DNA from 4 places in the Candidatus Jettenia sp. AMX1 genome. Region 1 is predicted to be linked to each of the others. Evidence: riboswitches for the same ligand, from Rfam matches in the RefSeq annotation. Region 1 holds a riboswitch; each other region holds the start of a gene.
The links. Region 1 has a riboswitch for cyclic di-GMP ahead of FBQ94_RS04070 (glycosyltransferase family 2 protein). Riboswitches for the same ligand answer to the same signal wherever they lie in the genome.

Region 1 (4,200 bases):
ATCGGTGTCGAGTTAGGCGCAGCGATGAAAAACGTAATTGCTATCGCATCTGGTATTTGCGATGGCTTGAGATTTGGCGATAATTCTAAGGCAGCCCTTATTACCCGCGGATTAGCAGAGATTAGCCGTCTGGGTATCATTATGGGAGCACAGAGAAGCACCTTCGCAGGACTTACCGGATTAGGCGACTTAATAACGACCTGTATTAGCCCGTACGGACGAAACCGCTGGGTCGGAGAACAAATTGGAAAAGGAAGAAAATTGTCTGAAATCCTAAAGAGTATGGAACAAATTGCAGAAGGTGTTTGGACGACAAAATCTGTTACAGCGCTTTCAAACAGATGGAACGTAGAAATGCCAATCACAAAAGAGATCTACAATGTACTTTTCACCGATAAAAGTCCGCTCGATGCGGTAAGCAATCTCATGATGCGCACTCCAAAATCTGAAGTGGAAGAGTTAATCTGAATATAGTCCTTGATCTTCCGTTTTCTCAGTTACCATTTTTTCCATCTCTTCAATCATTAACCCCTATTATTAAGCTTTCATTCCTTTGATAATGTATGCAATCATATACAGGGAGTATTTTTTTATAACGATTATGAGATATTATGTAAATATTTATGATATATCTACTTAAAAATAAATATATAAGATCTATGTATGTATATACCTACATAAAACCTAGAGTGTTTCCTTCAAACATAAAATAAATACCATTAGAATACCTCTTATGATTATCATAAGTATGTGTTGTTAAGTTATTTATAGAAAAAACTTATATATTTTCTTAAATTTTTCTGTAAAAGAACATTTTGGCAAATGTATTGCGCTATCAGGGCAGAGAAGCATTATTCCACTCCAGACATCACCGGAATTAATAAGTCCTGCAGAGATAATTCAAAAAATAAAACGAGAAAAATTCTCATCAAGATCTTATTTTTCGGAACACTTAGTATGTTAGAATAACAAAAGCATGAGGTAACATTATTATGATGATAAGCAGAATAAATAAATTACTACAAACTGCCCGGAGGCTTAAGAAGCTATTTGACCGAAAGATACTTATTTTGCATTATCATCGTATAACTGAAGAGCATTCAGATCCCAATTCTTTATGTATAACCCCACAAAATTTCTCTGATCACCTGGAGATTTTGCAAAAGTACGCCCGGCCAATACAACTACAGCAATTGATTAAAGCGTTCCATAATAAAAATCTCCCGCATAAATCGGTAGCAATTACCTTTGATGATGATTATGCGGATAACCTCCATAATGCCAAACTATTGCTGGAATGCCACGATATCCCGGCAACGATGTTCCTTACTACCGGATATATTGGAAAGATGTGTGATTTCTGGTGGGAGGAACTGGATAATCTATTGCTACAGCCAGATATGTTATCAAAGACGCTTCGCTTAAGTATGAATAAAAATATTAACCAATGGGAATCGAGTAAAGCAGTTCAGAGCTATCATGAGGACTATTGGAACTATCGCCGTTGGATGAATTGGGAAAAAGACGATCCTTGTGCCCGCCACGTCATTTATCTCTCCCTTTATGAACTGTTACACCATTTGTCAGAAGAAGAACAACAAGAGGTAATTGACAAACTGTTACTGTGGGTTAATATCAGGTCAACCGATACTGATCAACAAACTCCTGACTCTCTCTCATTTGAGGATGTATACGCCCTGGCACAAGGAAAACTTATTGAGATTGGGGCGCATACCGTAACACATCCAATACTTTCCACACTCCCACTGGCTACGCAACGAAAAGAGATACTTCAAAGTAAAGCGTATCTTGAAGAGATACTGAGCCGTCCAATAACAAGTTTTGCATATCCTTATGGCAGAGAGTGCGATTATACGGAAGAAACAGTCACCCTTGTGCAAGAAGCCGGATTTCATTGTGCTTGTACGAATGCTTCTGGTATTATTGGAAGAGATACAAACTGTTTTCAGTTACCTCGCATCCAGATATATAATTGGAATGGGGAAGAGTTTTCTCAGCAATTATCGAGATGGCTTAATTTCCAATAATACTATATTTTATTTGACATAAAATGCTATACTTGAATATAATTAATAAATAAGTATGTATAATCTGTTATTCCACACAAACAAGTTGCACTTAAAGTTTTGCGAGAAGACGTGGGATAAGATATACATAGTCAAAATCAAAACGACAAAGGCAAACCCTGAGTGATCAGGGGACGCAAAGTAAAGGATCTTTAATCATACTGGTAGAGGCGTATCATGATACGCCTCTACCAGTATGATTAAAGATAGCCCTACCACCGAACATGATAAATATATTTGAAATAAATCAGAGAACCTTACTCTGAGAATATTTGACTTAATATTCTCAGAGTAAGGTTTTTGTGTTTTAAGAGTGCGTGTAGGAACAACATCAAAACAAATCTTAGTTGAATGGAATATAATAGATGTCACAAGTTAGCATAATTATTCCTACGTATAATCGTGTTAAGCTTCTCCACTCGGCAATTACCAGTGTATTAAATCAGACATTTCAGGATTTTGAGATAGTTGTAATAGATGATGGTTCACAAGATAATACGCAGGAAATTGTAAAGAATTTTCATGATGAGAGAATACGGTATATACGCCATAAGGAAAATAAAGGAGAAGCCGGTGCCAGAAACACGGGAATAATAAATTCACATGCTGAATACATAGCATTCTTAGATGACGATGACGAATGGTTACCGGAAAAACTCCAGCTACAAGTTGATTTATTAAAAGATAGCGAATCCAAAGTTGGATGTATATATACGGGTTATTTAGTAGTAGATACAACGAAGGGAAAAATATTACGCCGAAGGATTCCCATAAAACGAGGAGACATTTATCACGATATATTTGTAAGAAATTATATTGGAGTTCCCTCTACTGTTATTCTCAGAAGAGAATGCTTTTACAAGGTAAATTTATTCGATGAGAACATAATCTTTGGAACCGATTATGATATGTGGATCCGGATTGCAAAAGAATTTCATTTTGATTATATAGAAAAACCTCTCGTTAAGTATTACATTCACAAAAATAGACTTTCTGCTAATTTGGATATACAAATTAAAGGATTTGAAACAATTCTGAAAAAATACAATCAATTTTTCACCTTAAATAATAAAATTTACTGTCATCAGTATATATATCTTGGCTTACTGTATTGTTGCACCGGAAATTTCAAAAAAGGAAGAGAAATATTTTTTAAAACAATACGGCTACGTCCATTTGGAATAAGAAGTTATCTGGGCCTTGCGCTCTCCCTTTTCAGTACAGATAATTTCAGGAGAATAAGAAATTTAATAGAAAAATTTCTCTTGTACCGCAAAAATCAGACCCCATTTTAAGACTAAAACATTAAGAGCCTAAATTTTGTAATGGAACACAAATTTATCATTTACCATTTTCTCCCAAATAATTTATAACAATAATTATCTTGATAACAAGATATATCTTTGATATACATTAAGTTAGGGTATTTCTTAGAATATCGTATTTTTACATAAAGATGTCTCCAACCGATTTAAATCTTGCTTATCCTTCTGAAAGAAGTATTTCTACCTTACATAAGAAGTCACACCATAGGAGTTCATTGGTCTACCACGTGGACTTACTATACCACCTCGTGCGTCGCGATTTTACTTTACGTTATAAACAATCGGTACTTGGCGTCCTTTGGTCACTTGTGATCCCCTTAGCTCAACTCATCGTACTAGTATTCCTCTTCGATATCGTTGTCCCACTGAAGATTGAAGCCTATCCGGTTTTTGTCTTCTGTGCTTTACTGCCATGGACGTGGTTCAGCACATGTTTGGGTTCAGCAGGTAATCTCTTTATTCATAATCGGGATTTAGTTCGACGGCCCAATTTTGCACCCGCTATTCTTATTATTGTGAATACCCTATCAAACTTACTGAATTATGTAGTAGCCATGCCGATACTTTTTGGCATGTTAATCTTTTACGGCAAAACTCTGACATGGGCTTTATTAACCCTTCCCCTGCTTATCCTCATCCAGGGCATTTTGATTGTTAGTCTTGGTTTAACGATTGCAACCCTGAACGTCTTTTATCGTGATATACAGCATATGATGAGCATGATGCTTATGCTACTGTTCTATCTGACTCCTGTTTTTTATCGTTCCCAGTCGGCTGTTGAAAATTAT
Region 2 (4,200 bases), on a different contig from region 1:
TAAAAGACATTAATGTAGTTAATCTCTGAACCCTGTGCCTTCTGCTTCCATGCAGTAAATAAAATTTTTTCTCTGTTACCTATGGATATAAAAGAAAAACTTAAAAAACTACAAGACACCGTGAAAACCCTGGAAGGTGTTGTGATAGCCTTTTCCGGCGGAGTGGATAGCTCTCTCGTGGCAAAGGTTTGTTATGATGTCCTCGGAGAAAAGGCCCTCGCTGTAACTGCGCGTTCAGAAACATATCCGGCATATGAATACGAGGAGGCAAAAAAGATAGCAAAGGAAATAGGCATCCCTCATATGACTATCGACACCAGCGAACTTGGTATTGAAGGATTTGCGAACAATCCTCCGAACCGATGCTATTTTTGTAAATCAGAATTATTTGGAAAACTGAAAGAGATTGCTAAGGAGAAGGGCTATAAAAACGTTGCAGATGGGGCCAATCTCGATGATACCGGTGAACACCGGCCCGGACTTGATGCCGCAAGGGAGCTTAATGTACGCAGCCCTCTGAAGGAGAGCGGATTAAGAAAGGCCGATATCCGCCAGATATCGAAGTATCTTAACCTCTCCAACTGGGATAAACCTTCCTACGCATGTATGTCCTCGCGGTTCCCTTATGGACAAACTATCACGGAGGAAAAAATATCATTAGTTGCTGCTGCAGAAAACTATTTAAGAAGTATTGGTCTGAGGCAATTCCGTGTCAGACACCACGATACCATTGCGCGGATTGAGGTATTGCCCGAAGATATCCCCGCACTCTTGCAGGATGGCACAAGGAAAGAGATCGTTAAAAAATTCAAGGAGATCGGTTATAAATACGTCACCCTTGATATGGAGGGTTATCGTAGCGGGAGTATGAATGAGGTGCTTAATAAAAAAGGGTAATATCCAAAAAGAATATTACCCTTTTCAATAAACATTCAAGACAGAAATAAATTATTGCAGTATTGCAGTATCAGTTCCACCAGGACTTTGTGTGGTATGGTTTCCACCATCATTAGTCCATATATTATCATAACCAAAACCTGTTGTATTAGTGCCGTACCAGCCGGCTAATGAAGTACCCTTCCACTCAACGTGACCATCAATATAAAGCACATTTTGTCCTTTCTTTTTATGGTTATTTGAGAGCCATGAGGAGGTATCGGTTCCCAATCTATCGGCAACAATAGCTACACTTGGATCATCTGCCGGTTTATGATTATCATCATAACCATAGCTGCATGTGTCTGATGTAAATGAAGTATTTGTAGTTGTCAAATTTAAAACATTTGTTTCTGTAACAACAGCATCACTCGGACATCTGAAAACCTTCCTATCAGTAATATACGAATCAAAAAGTTTACCAAGCGATTCTCTTTCTTCCGCTGCATCGTCACTATCACTAGCTTTAGAACCGGAGGCTCCACCCGTAGGAAACACTTCACCATTTTCATTCGCATACATATGCATAGCCATCCCGATCTGTTTCAAATTAGAAGCACACTGCGTCCTGCGTGCCGATTCACGCGCCCTGCCCAATGCAGGCAACAGGATACCTGCAAGGATACCAATAATTGCGATTACAACAAGTAACTCGATTAACGTAAAACCCGCACTTCTCATTTTCTTCATCTCCATAGCTAGCCCCCCTCCTTTTAAGATTGTTAAGATGTATCCTCTCACGATGTTACAAAGATGCTTTTTTCTCACCTCCTTCTTGCAAAAGGACATATATCTTTAACAGCAGATTGAAATCCATGTTCTTGAAAATGCCTTTAAAACAAAAAAACCTTACCCCGGAAATAATCGGCGGAATATTCCCGTAGTAAGGTTGTCTAAATTTATCTTAAATTTATTTATCATGTTCGGTAGTAGGGCTATCTTTACTATTCATAGGAGAGACGCATCATGATGCGTCTCTGCCAGGCTATGATTAAAGATCCTTTACTTTGCGTCCCCTGATCACTCAGGGTTTGCCTTTATCGTTATGTGATGTTTTATAATGCTTACTTATTTGATCATGTATGTTTTTTTATCTAATAAATATATTCATTAAAATAATATCTTTACAACAATATCGATTTTGGCGCATTATATCACGGGAAATATTCCAGTCAACTAATATTTTCACACGATATTGAAATTTGGATCAAATTACTTGCCAGCATACAGAAAAAACGGTAAGATTATTTTTATGCCTAAAATTCTACAATGGGACACAGATTAACGCAGATATGTACCAATAAACTCATGATGCAGATATTGTAGGTAACTTATCTAATAAGTGATTATAGTATCAAATAGATGAAACCGGACGGAACATAATGAAACCAAATAAAATGAGTCATGATTTGATTGTGCCATCACGGACAAACGAGTTTGTCCGTGCCACCCTATCAAAAATATGTTTGGTTTCATCCTTGAAATACTATAACATTGCTTTCTTCGGCTGAAAAGGTCTGTGTTTATCTGTGTTCTTCTGTGTCCAAATGCAATGTTCAAGTTTAAGGAAAATACTTATGAAAGAAGCGATGTTTTTTGAGAAACTTGGAGATACGAAGGTAAGGTGTTACCTTTGCCGCCATCACTGTATTATTGCAGATGGGAAAAAGGGCATTTGCCGGGTTAGAGAGAACCACAAAGGCATACTCTATTCCCTTGTTTACCGGAAGCTCGTCTCGGAAAATATCGACCCTGTTGAAAAAAAGCCACTGTATCATTTTTATCCCGGCACAACCGCTTTTTCTGTTGCAACGGTAGGATGCAATTTCAAGTGCCTGAACTGCCAAAATTATGAGATATCACAACTGCCTGGAAATTATGAGCAAATCGCAGGCAGAGATGTTGCTCCGGAAAGGATCGTTGAAGAGGCTTTGGGTTATCACTGTAAGAGTATTGCATATACCTACACGGAACCTACGATCTTTTTTGAGTATGCCTATGAAATAGCTAAAATAGCAGATAATACATCGATGAAAAACGTATTTGTAACAAACGGATATATAACCCGTGAGGCCCTTACGACAATAAAACCGTATCTGCATGCCGCAAACGTGGATATGAAAAGTTTTTCGCGCGAAACCTATAAAAAGCTGTGCGGTGCGCAATTGGACGGGGTAATCGATTGCATCCGTTCCTACAAAGAGATGGGCATCTGGATAGAAATAACCACATTGATCATACCGGGAATTAACGATTCAGAATCAGAATTAAGGCAGATTGCCGGATTTATAAGAAGTCTGGGGCCTGAGGTTCCGTGGCATGTAAGTCGCTTTTATCCGGGATACCGCCTCATTGAAAAACCCCCAACTTCAGTTGATACGTTGAGAATGGCGCGTGAAATAGGTTTGGAAGCGGGACTGCGATATGTGTATGAAGGCAACGTGCCTGGCGAAGGAGGAGAAAACACCTATTGTTATGCATGTAAGAAGATCCTTATCAAAAGATATGGATACCAGATTGTTGAAAACAACATCATCAATTCAAGATGTCCGGCATGCAATACCGGCATCGATGGTATTGGCATGTAAGTACAAAAATAACGAGGAGACCGTATGATCGTATTAAAGAAGATATTATGTCCTGTAGACCACTCCGAATGTTCGTATCTTGCCTTAAAATATGCAATTTCTTTGGCGCTGAAAGATGAAGCAAAATTATATCTCATGCATGTAATAGATTCCCGTTTTTACGATACAGAAATATACAAATTCAGCCCTTATAATAAGCCCGAGGAGATTGATGTTGCCAAAATTCGGGCAAATTTAATAAAGAGTCTCCCTGAGGGAACAACGGATGTATTGGAGGTAGAAACTATTATCGTAAAGGGTGTGCCCTTTTATGAGATAACAAACGCTGCTAAGGAAATCGGGGTAGATATTATCGTAATGGGCACGCATGGAAGAACTGGAATTTCTCATGTTATGATGGGTAGTGTAGCAGAAAAGGTTGTCCGCAAGGCACCCTGCCCAGTCCTTATGGTTAGAATGCCATCTACACCCCCTGTTATTCCCAGCGGGAGTATTCCTGGCGCAAGTTGATTCATATACGTGTATTCTCTGGCATTGTCCAAAAAGTCTCCTATGTCACCCCTTCGGGGTTTAAGGGCTTTTTTCTGTTTTTTGCTATAATCATAACATCCCTACGGGATTAGGCAGAAAAATAAGGTAACTATTCAGCGTAATTTTCACGAATACAATATATGGC
Region 3 (4,200 bases), on a different contig from region 1:
TGATTGCCCGGCGAAATTGGAGGCAGAGATATTTCATATACTTTGCCATCATTTTCATTTGGATTTTGATCATTATCAACTCCCCGGTCAACGATATAAATGTTCTTGATATTGGGGTCTAAACTGCCGGGAGCTAAGCCAAGGCCCGCCGGTTTCCGGGCATTCGCAGCAGAAATATCAAACACCCGCCTGAGGGTACCTGATGTTGTTATCTCAGCCAATATATTTGGAGGCTTACCGATCAGGTACAAATGGCCATTATCCGGATTAAACTCAATACCCTCAGGATCAGTCACTCCAAGAATCGCCGTATCGAAATGTGTCACCCGATCATCACCCGTCGGTGGCACACCATTGAAAACACCGTTATCTCCCGGTGCAACCCGATGGATTTCAGAACTCACACCATCTGCTATAAAAAGTGCTCCTTGTGTGCTATCGTAAGCAATCCCCTCAGGATCGAAACAACTGAAGTCTGACGTACTGAAAGAAGTAACTATATCATCCGAGGTATCATAAAGTCCGTCAACCCCGGGGTCTAACTCAAATACCTTACATACATTATCGTCAGTAAAGAAGAGATGCTTATTAACAGGATTAATCGTTAAACCTGCCGGCTCAAACGAAAAAGATGTTGTACTGAGGGTATCCAGTAAGTTACCGGTCAGGCTCATTTCAAAAAGATTAACACCGACAAAGATAGGCATTTCATCAACTTCACCATCAGAAACAAGGAGCGTATTAGAGGATAAAAGGTAGGTAATACCTGCCGGATCCGGGCTGGGTGGAGAAAGTAGAGAGAGATCCATAGTCTGCACCAGGGAAGAGCTGCTTGTAGATGCCACACCAGGTGTTTGAGTAAGAGATAACTCAACAATTTTACCCTGCATTTGCTTTCCATCTTTTTCTTTACCATCATATGTCTGTGCATTTTTCAACACATGGGCTTTTTGGCTTCTCTTATTGTCAGGACCGTAATCGGCAATGTACAGGTTCATTTGTGATGGATCATCCGTTAGATCTCCACTCGGAGCGAAAATCATACCTTGTGGGTTTTTGAGATTAAATTCTGATACATCACGTATCGCAACAACCTTTCCTGACTTCGTGAATTCGTACAGCTTTTTCTCAGTAAAACTCAGGATATAGAGATGGCCATTGGCAGGATTGAAGGCAATACCCCGAATATCAGATATGCCGATTTGCTCTAAACATACATAGGAAATCGATGCATCATCAAAACCCTGATCCGCATTTGGCGTAACATGGATAATTTCCGGCACAGCACTATCAAGGATAAAAAGACCTCCGCTGGACGGGTCAATAGTCATACCGTTAGGCCTCCGAAGACCAAACTTCCGGGCATCAAAACTAGTAACCTTAGCAGGATCCAGATTGCCGTCAGCCATAGCCTTTACGGCAATCAATTTATGGACAGCCGGCTGATAGATTAACAAGCGATTGGCCTTGCTATCAAAAGCTATGTTAACAGGATCCGTTATCTGTGTACGAACTGAACTAACCAAATCACCAGAAGAAGTCATCATCATGATGTCGAAAATTTTTGCTGAAGGCAAGGCAGATTTGGGGGCATCCACAATAAAGAATTTCCTGGCTCTTGGAGAGAAAGCAAGACCCGCAGGGTTTGGGATGTTATGATAACCAGTCTCTACAGACCGAACCAGGCTGACGTAAGCATCGGTATCCAGAGCAAATGTTGCTGAGTTGATTACGAGTGAAAAAAGGGAAATAAACACAGCAAAGAGCATTGAGTAGATTAAAAGAATTTTACGCCAGTACGCACAGCACATTTAAATCCCCCCCTTAATTTATCAGATGACAATACCCTGGTCGTTAATAAAGGCAAACTGGTTTGTTTTTCATTAACTTTCTATCTACATCCTGTGATAATTTTGTTATAATAAATACTTTAAAATTAATACGTAGTTATTATGAGAAATCTCTTCCTGCTGGCCATAAAACAAAAAAGCCTTACTGCAAAGATATTTATAGAAATATCTTCGGCAGTAAGGCTATCTTATTTTCATCGTTCCAGTTATGGGTGTAAGTGTCTTTTACTTATACTGACACTGTTCACGAACACTGTCCACGGTTACAAGACCCTTTCCTTTGCGCCCCCTGATTACTCAGAGTTTGCCTTTATCGGAAGACTTTACGCATTCATAATGAATCTAAATAAATTTTATATTTTTAGTTTACCTTATCTATAATTACCCATATGATTTTAAAGCATTACTATATAATGATGTATAGCAAAGTAAAATTTATTTTACGTTTACGTGAATATATCATAGAACACAAAAAAATCAATTTTATTTTATTTTTAATTTTGAAGACTATCATGGAGAGGAATAGTAACTACTTGAAAAGGAGATAATTTTGGATGGTTAATGGAGTCAGGCAAGCTCTTATGATTCACTTAAATCAGGCTGGCTAAATCCAGGGGATGTACAATAAACTTCACAAGCATGGACACAGAGAGCGAATCTTTATTGTAAGGTATGAGAATCACAAACGTGATCCCTTTTGATTAAAAGAGTAATGGGGTGAGCGACGGGATTCGAACTCGTCGTACCTTTTTCTTAAGCTTTTTATTATTAATATGTTACAGTTAGAATCCATTTTGCACATTTTTCTGATAGTATAACTAAATGATCTTTAAATTGTTCTGATGTATGATTCTTGCGTAAGAAATGCAAAAGAAGTTTAATAACTTTTCCGGAAGTGGTTGGATTCACCTTAATTCGAATAACCCCTGGATGGCTACTGAGTGGTAATACCGCCCAATCTCCAAAATGCTCATCAAGGGTAATTAATATACGATTTTCGGATATTGCCTTTTCTAAAATCTGATAGTCGTCCGCTCTTGCCTGGCCCGTTTCAGAAGCACGCAATACATCACATCCTTGTTCACGCAAAGCTTGGGCAACATTCACATGAAACATTTGGTCTAAGTATAATTTTAACGGCTTAGACATTAATTTCTTCTAATTCACTATGATCAAGTGATACCTTTGCATAATGCAAAGCTGCATAGATATCGCCTTTCGTCAGCTCAGGATAACCATCGAGTATTTCTTGCCATGACTTATCCTCTGCTATCAGTTCAAGAATTACTGATATAGGTATCCTGGTGCCTTTAATTACTGGCTTACCATTACATACTCGCGGATTAATCTCAATCCTATCAAACACCTTCATTTATTATTACTCCTATATTATTACTCCTCAAATTTAAAATGATATTTAACATTCATACTTTACATAACACTTGTAACCATTTATGTATATATTGTTAAGAAGAATTGTGGAAAGCAATCTTAACGCAATTAATAATAAAACTGAGAGCTTATTACCGACTAATGATAATGGGAATTCTGGATAGAGTAAGGCACTGGATCTATATAGTTTAGGTTGGCCTATCTCTTCCCCTTCCTTTCGTCCGACAGTACTAGGGATACGGTGGTGGTTAAGTTTCCTGACTGTGATAAATATGGCAAAAAGAATCTCTGGAAATGGTTACAAATGAAAAAATACTCATCAACATCTGAAACATGTCGATGTCTGTGCAGCAAGATATGACAAATACAGGCTATTTGTTATGAACTATCTTGCTTGTAAATGTAATGCCAGAGAAGCAGCAAAGAAAACCAGACTGATATCAGTATGTTATGGGGTGAGCGACGGGATTCGAACCCGCGACCCTTAGAGCCACAGTCTAATGCTCTAACCATCTGAGCTACGCTCACCACACTCTATAGGAGAAAAAACTTAATATTTATGTAATAAACAACGCGCCAGGAAGGATTTGAACCCTCGACCGCCGGATTAGAAATCCGATGCTCTATCCAGCTGAGCTACTGGCGCATAACTCGCTTATCAAAACATTACACAGCAGGCTTAAATAAAAATATCACGCTTGAAACCCTGTCTATTTTGTACACCAATTCCTGCAAAATTTACCCTGTTTGCTATCAGAAGTGCTGTAAATTTAAAACTTATTTATACAGGTTCGGTAAATTATACAAAAAATGATATCTTTTTCAAGGAAAATGATAAAGCTTTTTGAAAACCGATAAGCTATCAACTAAATTATGTATTGATTATTTCATTCACAAGTCACTTCTCTAATCATAAAAACAGACCAGCTTCATCTTAAAAAGATGAGGCCAGTCTGTT
Region 4 (4,200 bases), on a different contig from region 1:
CGTTTCCCGCTTTTTGGCGAAGATACGTTTTGTGGAAATGAGAAAGGTTGTATTCCTGTTTTTATTGAGATTTACCAAAAGAAAATTTTCCCTGAATACCTCCTACCGTCATAAATAGTTCTGAGTCGCTTTTTGTCAAAAAGAGGAGGACGCGTTCGTTGGTTTCAAAGACAGGACTATCTTCCATTCCCGGCGAGAAAATAACTTTTATCTCCGCACCGGCAGTGGGTTTTCCCTTAAGTATACATTCAACGAAAATAATAGCCTCCCGGTTGTCTCCCTTTGAATGAATCTCTTTAACCTCTCCGTATATAACGAGATCAGAACGGGCAATAAGTTCTGAGTTATCCATCCTCAACATAATACTATATGCTGGTGTGGAGGAAAAACTCCATAAATATAGAATAAGGAAGAGGAGGAAAATCCCCCTCTTCCTTTTTTCCTTTTTATACTTTGCTAGCCACATTTAATGCTTTCCTTCATTATAAAAATTTGTTCCTATATCCCTGCTGCTGTTCTTTGGATTTACAAATCTCACATTAAATGTAGCAACCTTAGAGGCGTCTCCCGGATTAACCACAATATCCCCAACTACAATTCCATTGAGAGAAACGCGAAGGGTCTCCGGGCCCAGAAGAATATTATCTGAAATAGTCAAAGTGACCTTGACCTGATCAATATCTTTATATGAACTGGAGAGTCTGTGTTGTGCCCGATAAAGATCTCCTATATGCCACCAATAACCGTCAAATTGGGAAACAAAAGGATCGCGTGAAAGTACACCATCTACATCGGCTTTTGACCCACCCGTATCTGTATCTGCGGTAGGTAAATGGCGAGTCGTATAGTTTGCAGTTCCTTTTTGTCTGAGCTGTACCTTTACATCTTTTTCACGAAGTCTGAAACTTCCGGAGCCAGGAGCTGGAATTGAAACAGATTCAATCTGAATAATCACATCTTCTGGCCTGGATCCATAAATCGCATAAATACCTGCAATATCATCATACGAAAGATAAGGTTTTCTTCCCGTGTAAAAAGGATACATAAGGGCATTGGGATCAGAGGAATGTGCCAATCCGAGGGAATGTCCGATTTCATGTGCCGCGACGGTAAGCAAATCAATCCCTGCCCCACCATAGGTTGGAGTTACCCATGTTTCATCTTCATCAAAGTGGACATCGCCAGCAATACATCCCCCATTGACGGGTGGTGGATACCACGCATGTGCCAGCACACCGCCGGGTCCGTCAAAAGGATATCCGTCACCATGGTCTCCTGCTCCCCACCAGATACGGATGTCACCAGCACATGAGTTAGCCCCACCGTCTGCAACTTCTGTTGGTTTAACCTCTGCTACATTTGACCAGAGTCCGAATGCCTGTCCTATAACTCCCCGCTCCGATGCCCAGGAGATATCAGGACTGGTATTTCCAAAGCTGTAGGTAAAGCCAGCGATGGGCCAACTTCCACCGGTAAGAGCATAAGGAGCTAGTCCTGCAGGAAGGTCATCATAGAGACAGGGAGAGTCGCTGGTGCAGGGTGATGCTGATGCAGAGGGGGGAGGCGTTGGTTCTACCCGAAGGATTGTGCTATTGTTATTTGTTACAATAAAATTTTTTCCCTGATATATATAACTAACACCTTCGGTGTCTGCTGCAATGGATAAGCTTCCCATCGTTCCCAGAGAAAACAGAGAAATAAACGATATACATATTTTTACATTTTTCATTGCCTTTTCCTTTATTTAAGGTTGTATTACGCAAGAGAAAAAATCCTTTCATTTCTTTTTCTTCATGAATATCATGCATGTTTCTTTAAAATAGGGAAAATACTTTACTCAGTTTTGACTTAAGCAATTCATTTCAATGTTTTTCAGGTCATTTGTATCACCTCCTGTTCATGAATAAGTGGCCATAAATCTCAGGAACATTTTACGGAGTACCGAGTAACTACAATTTTTAAAACTATTCCTGAAAACAAAAAAGCCTTACTGCAAAGATATTCATGGAAAATATCTTCGGCAGTAAGGCTATCTTATTTCTATCGTGTCAGTTATAAGTGTAAGTGTCTGTTATTTATACTGACACTGTTTACGAACACTATCCACGGTTACAAGACCCTTTACTTTGCGTCCTCCGATCACTCGGAGTTTACCTTTGTCGAATATTTACCGCACTACTATTTTGACCTTAATATGTCAATTTATAAACCAAAAATCAAGGAAATTATTATTCTTTTGAACTACAAAAATTTTCCTGTGATAAATGGTAATCATACGAGATCTTACTTTTAATTAAAAAAAGGAATAGTTTATATTTTTTATTTTTCATGATATAGTATGAAAATAGTATTTCATTTTTAATAGATTGATACTTAAAATATTGCTAAATTTGGCAATCAGGAATATGAATGAGAATAAAATAAAAAATATTTTCAAAAACATAATGGTACAGGGTGATACAGTGATAATAAGTTTATTATTGGCTGCCGTTATTATCGTACCTCTGTTCTTCGATATCCGCCTTTACAGTGTTTTCGACCTTAGCAAGGTGACTGCTCTCTATTTGTTAACGATAGCCATTCTCTTTGTATGGTCGATCATGTTTGCTTTGAATTCTCATCTTACCTGTTCACATACTTCAATAGATATTCCTATCCTCGCCTATATAGGAGTTTTTATTATTTCATCAATTCTCTCTATAAACCCCATAATGAGTCTCTTTGGCACCTACAAGCGTTTTGAGGGTTTAACTGCCACGGTATGTTATATCTTTCTTTTTTATACTACGGTCAATTTTGTAACGACAAAAAAAAGGTTTTATTTCCTGTTAATCTCAATTATCACCGGCGCTGCCATCTCATCATGCTATGGAATTGCACAGCATATCGGGTTTGATATGTTCAAATGGAGTAGTTTTGAAGCCCGCCGGGTATTCTCAACCTTTGGGAATCCCGTATTTTTTTCGACCTACCTTGTTATGGCTTTACCATTAGCCGTTGTCTTATTTTTGGGTAACTCTTTCGAACGAAAAGAATCACCTCCGGTAAGAAGTCCTTATATCGTATGGTTTTTTTTTGCGTTATCCTTGATTATTTACACTACCTTTTGGCTTACCAATACCCGCGCATGTTTTGTGGCGCTTCTTGGAGGATTAATTCCTCTGTTCTTTTTTGTTTCCAAATGGCGCCTTACGAAAAGATATAAAAATGTAATTCTCATTGTTTTATATATCCTTATCGGGGTAGCATTTAACGTAAGGCATGAAACCTCGGTTATTAAGCATTTTACCGCTGATGTAAAGGCAGCCGATTCACCCGAATCTTCCGTGAGTAAAGGAGAATCGAAGGAATTGCCGGATTTTGATAATACGCAAAATAAATCAAGGCCGTGGATTACTGCCCACTTGTCCGTTGCCGGTTCATCTTTTTCCCGCATATTCCAATACCTGGCTGCTCTTGAGATTATGAAAGATTACCCTGTTTTTGGTATTGGACCAGATACTATAGGTATTATTTACCAAAAAAACCTTGCAAAGGTATTTTCACTGCGAGAAAGTGACCGGGGGTTTCCTTTTCCGAGACAGGATAGAATTCACAATGATATTCTCGATACGGTCGTCACTCGTGGTATTTTTGGCCTGGGTACTTACCTATGGCTGCTGGCAGCCTTTGGAATATATATTGGTAAAAATTACAAAAAGTTAACAAGTGAAAACAAATTGCTCATGCTGGGGCTTTTAACGGGAGTACTTTGTTATCTCATTCAAAATGAGTTTAGTTTTGGAAATACACCTATTGTTATGCTCTTTTGGATAATGATGGGACTCTGTATCTCAATAATAAAGATGCAAGAGAGAGAGGAATGGGTAATAACTGGAAAATTCCGGAAAGATGCGAAGCTGCAAAGTCCAGGTAATGGGAAAAATCAATATATTCAAACTCCTGCTTTCACAATTTCCCGAATTTCCAACTTTTCCAGATGGCTATGTTGTGGAATTGTGCTGACGGTATTAGGCTTCATTCTCATCTTCGTTATTCGGGTCTACAGGGCAGATGCATACTTTGAATATGGAAGGAGGGTCTTTGGGTTTGAGGATGAAAACGCTCACGGTAAAGTAGAAAAAGGACTCTATCTTATGAAACATGCTATACATCTCAATCCATACGAGACATTCTATCGCGATGAACTGTGCAGGGTAT

Region 2: another riboswitch for cyclic di-GMP. It lies ahead of FBQ94_RS06380 (DUF1559 family PulG-like putative transporter); the one in region 1 lies ahead of FBQ94_RS04070 (glycosyltransferase family 2 protein).
Region 3: another riboswitch for cyclic di-GMP. It lies ahead of FBQ94_RS06435 (PKD domain-containing protein); the one in region 1 lies ahead of FBQ94_RS04070 (glycosyltransferase family 2 protein).
Region 4: another riboswitch for cyclic di-GMP. It lies ahead of FBQ94_RS00865 (M10 family metallopeptidase domain-containing protein); the one in region 1 lies ahead of FBQ94_RS04070 (glycosyltransferase family 2 protein).

What each region holds. Positions count from the first base shown of each region.
Region 1 covers NZ_SZPP01000011.1:80,041-84,240, reverse strand. The annotation lists gene FBQ94_RS04080 (NAD(P)H-dependent glycerol-3-phosphate dehydrogenase) at 1-468, shown strand, start outside; gene FBQ94_RS04075 (polysaccharide deacetylase family protein) at 993-2,048, shown strand; cyclic di-GMP riboswitch class I at 2,189-2,310, shown strand; gene FBQ94_RS04070 (glycosyltransferase family 2 protein) at 2,453-3,382, shown strand; gene FBQ94_RS04065 (ABC transporter permease) at 3,628-4,200, shown strand, end outside.
Region 2 covers NZ_SZPP01000015.1:188,646-192,845, forward strand. The annotation lists gene larE (ATP-dependent sacrificial sulfur transferase LarE) at 82-897, shown strand; gene FBQ94_RS06380 (DUF1559 family PulG-like putative transporter) at 949-1,632, opposite strand; cyclic di-GMP riboswitch class I at 1,859-1,982, opposite strand; gene amrS (AmmeMemoRadiSam system radical SAM enzyme) at 2,514-3,524, shown strand; gene FBQ94_RS06390 (universal stress protein) at 3,549-4,034, shown strand.
Region 3 covers NZ_SZPP01000015.1:199,844-204,043, forward strand. The annotation lists partial or broken gene FBQ94_RS06435 (PKD domain-containing protein) at 1-1,811, opposite strand, end outside; cyclic di-GMP riboswitch class I at 2,021-2,169, opposite strand; gene FBQ94_RS06440 (DUF5615 family PIN-like protein) at 2,619-2,999, opposite strand; gene FBQ94_RS06445 (DUF433 domain-containing protein) at 2,992-3,222, opposite strand; tRNA gene FBQ94_RS06450 (tRNA-His) at 3,694-3,770, opposite strand; tRNA gene FBQ94_RS06455 (tRNA-Arg) at 3,815-3,888, opposite strand.
Region 4 covers NZ_SZPP01000002.1:85,007-89,206, forward strand. The annotation lists gene FBQ94_RS00860 (hypothetical protein) at 62-361, opposite strand; gene FBQ94_RS00865 (M10 family metallopeptidase domain-containing protein) at 467-1,729, opposite strand; cyclic di-GMP riboswitch class I at 2,017-2,165, opposite strand; gene FBQ94_RS00870 (O-antigen ligase family protein) at 2,463-4,200, shown strand, end outside.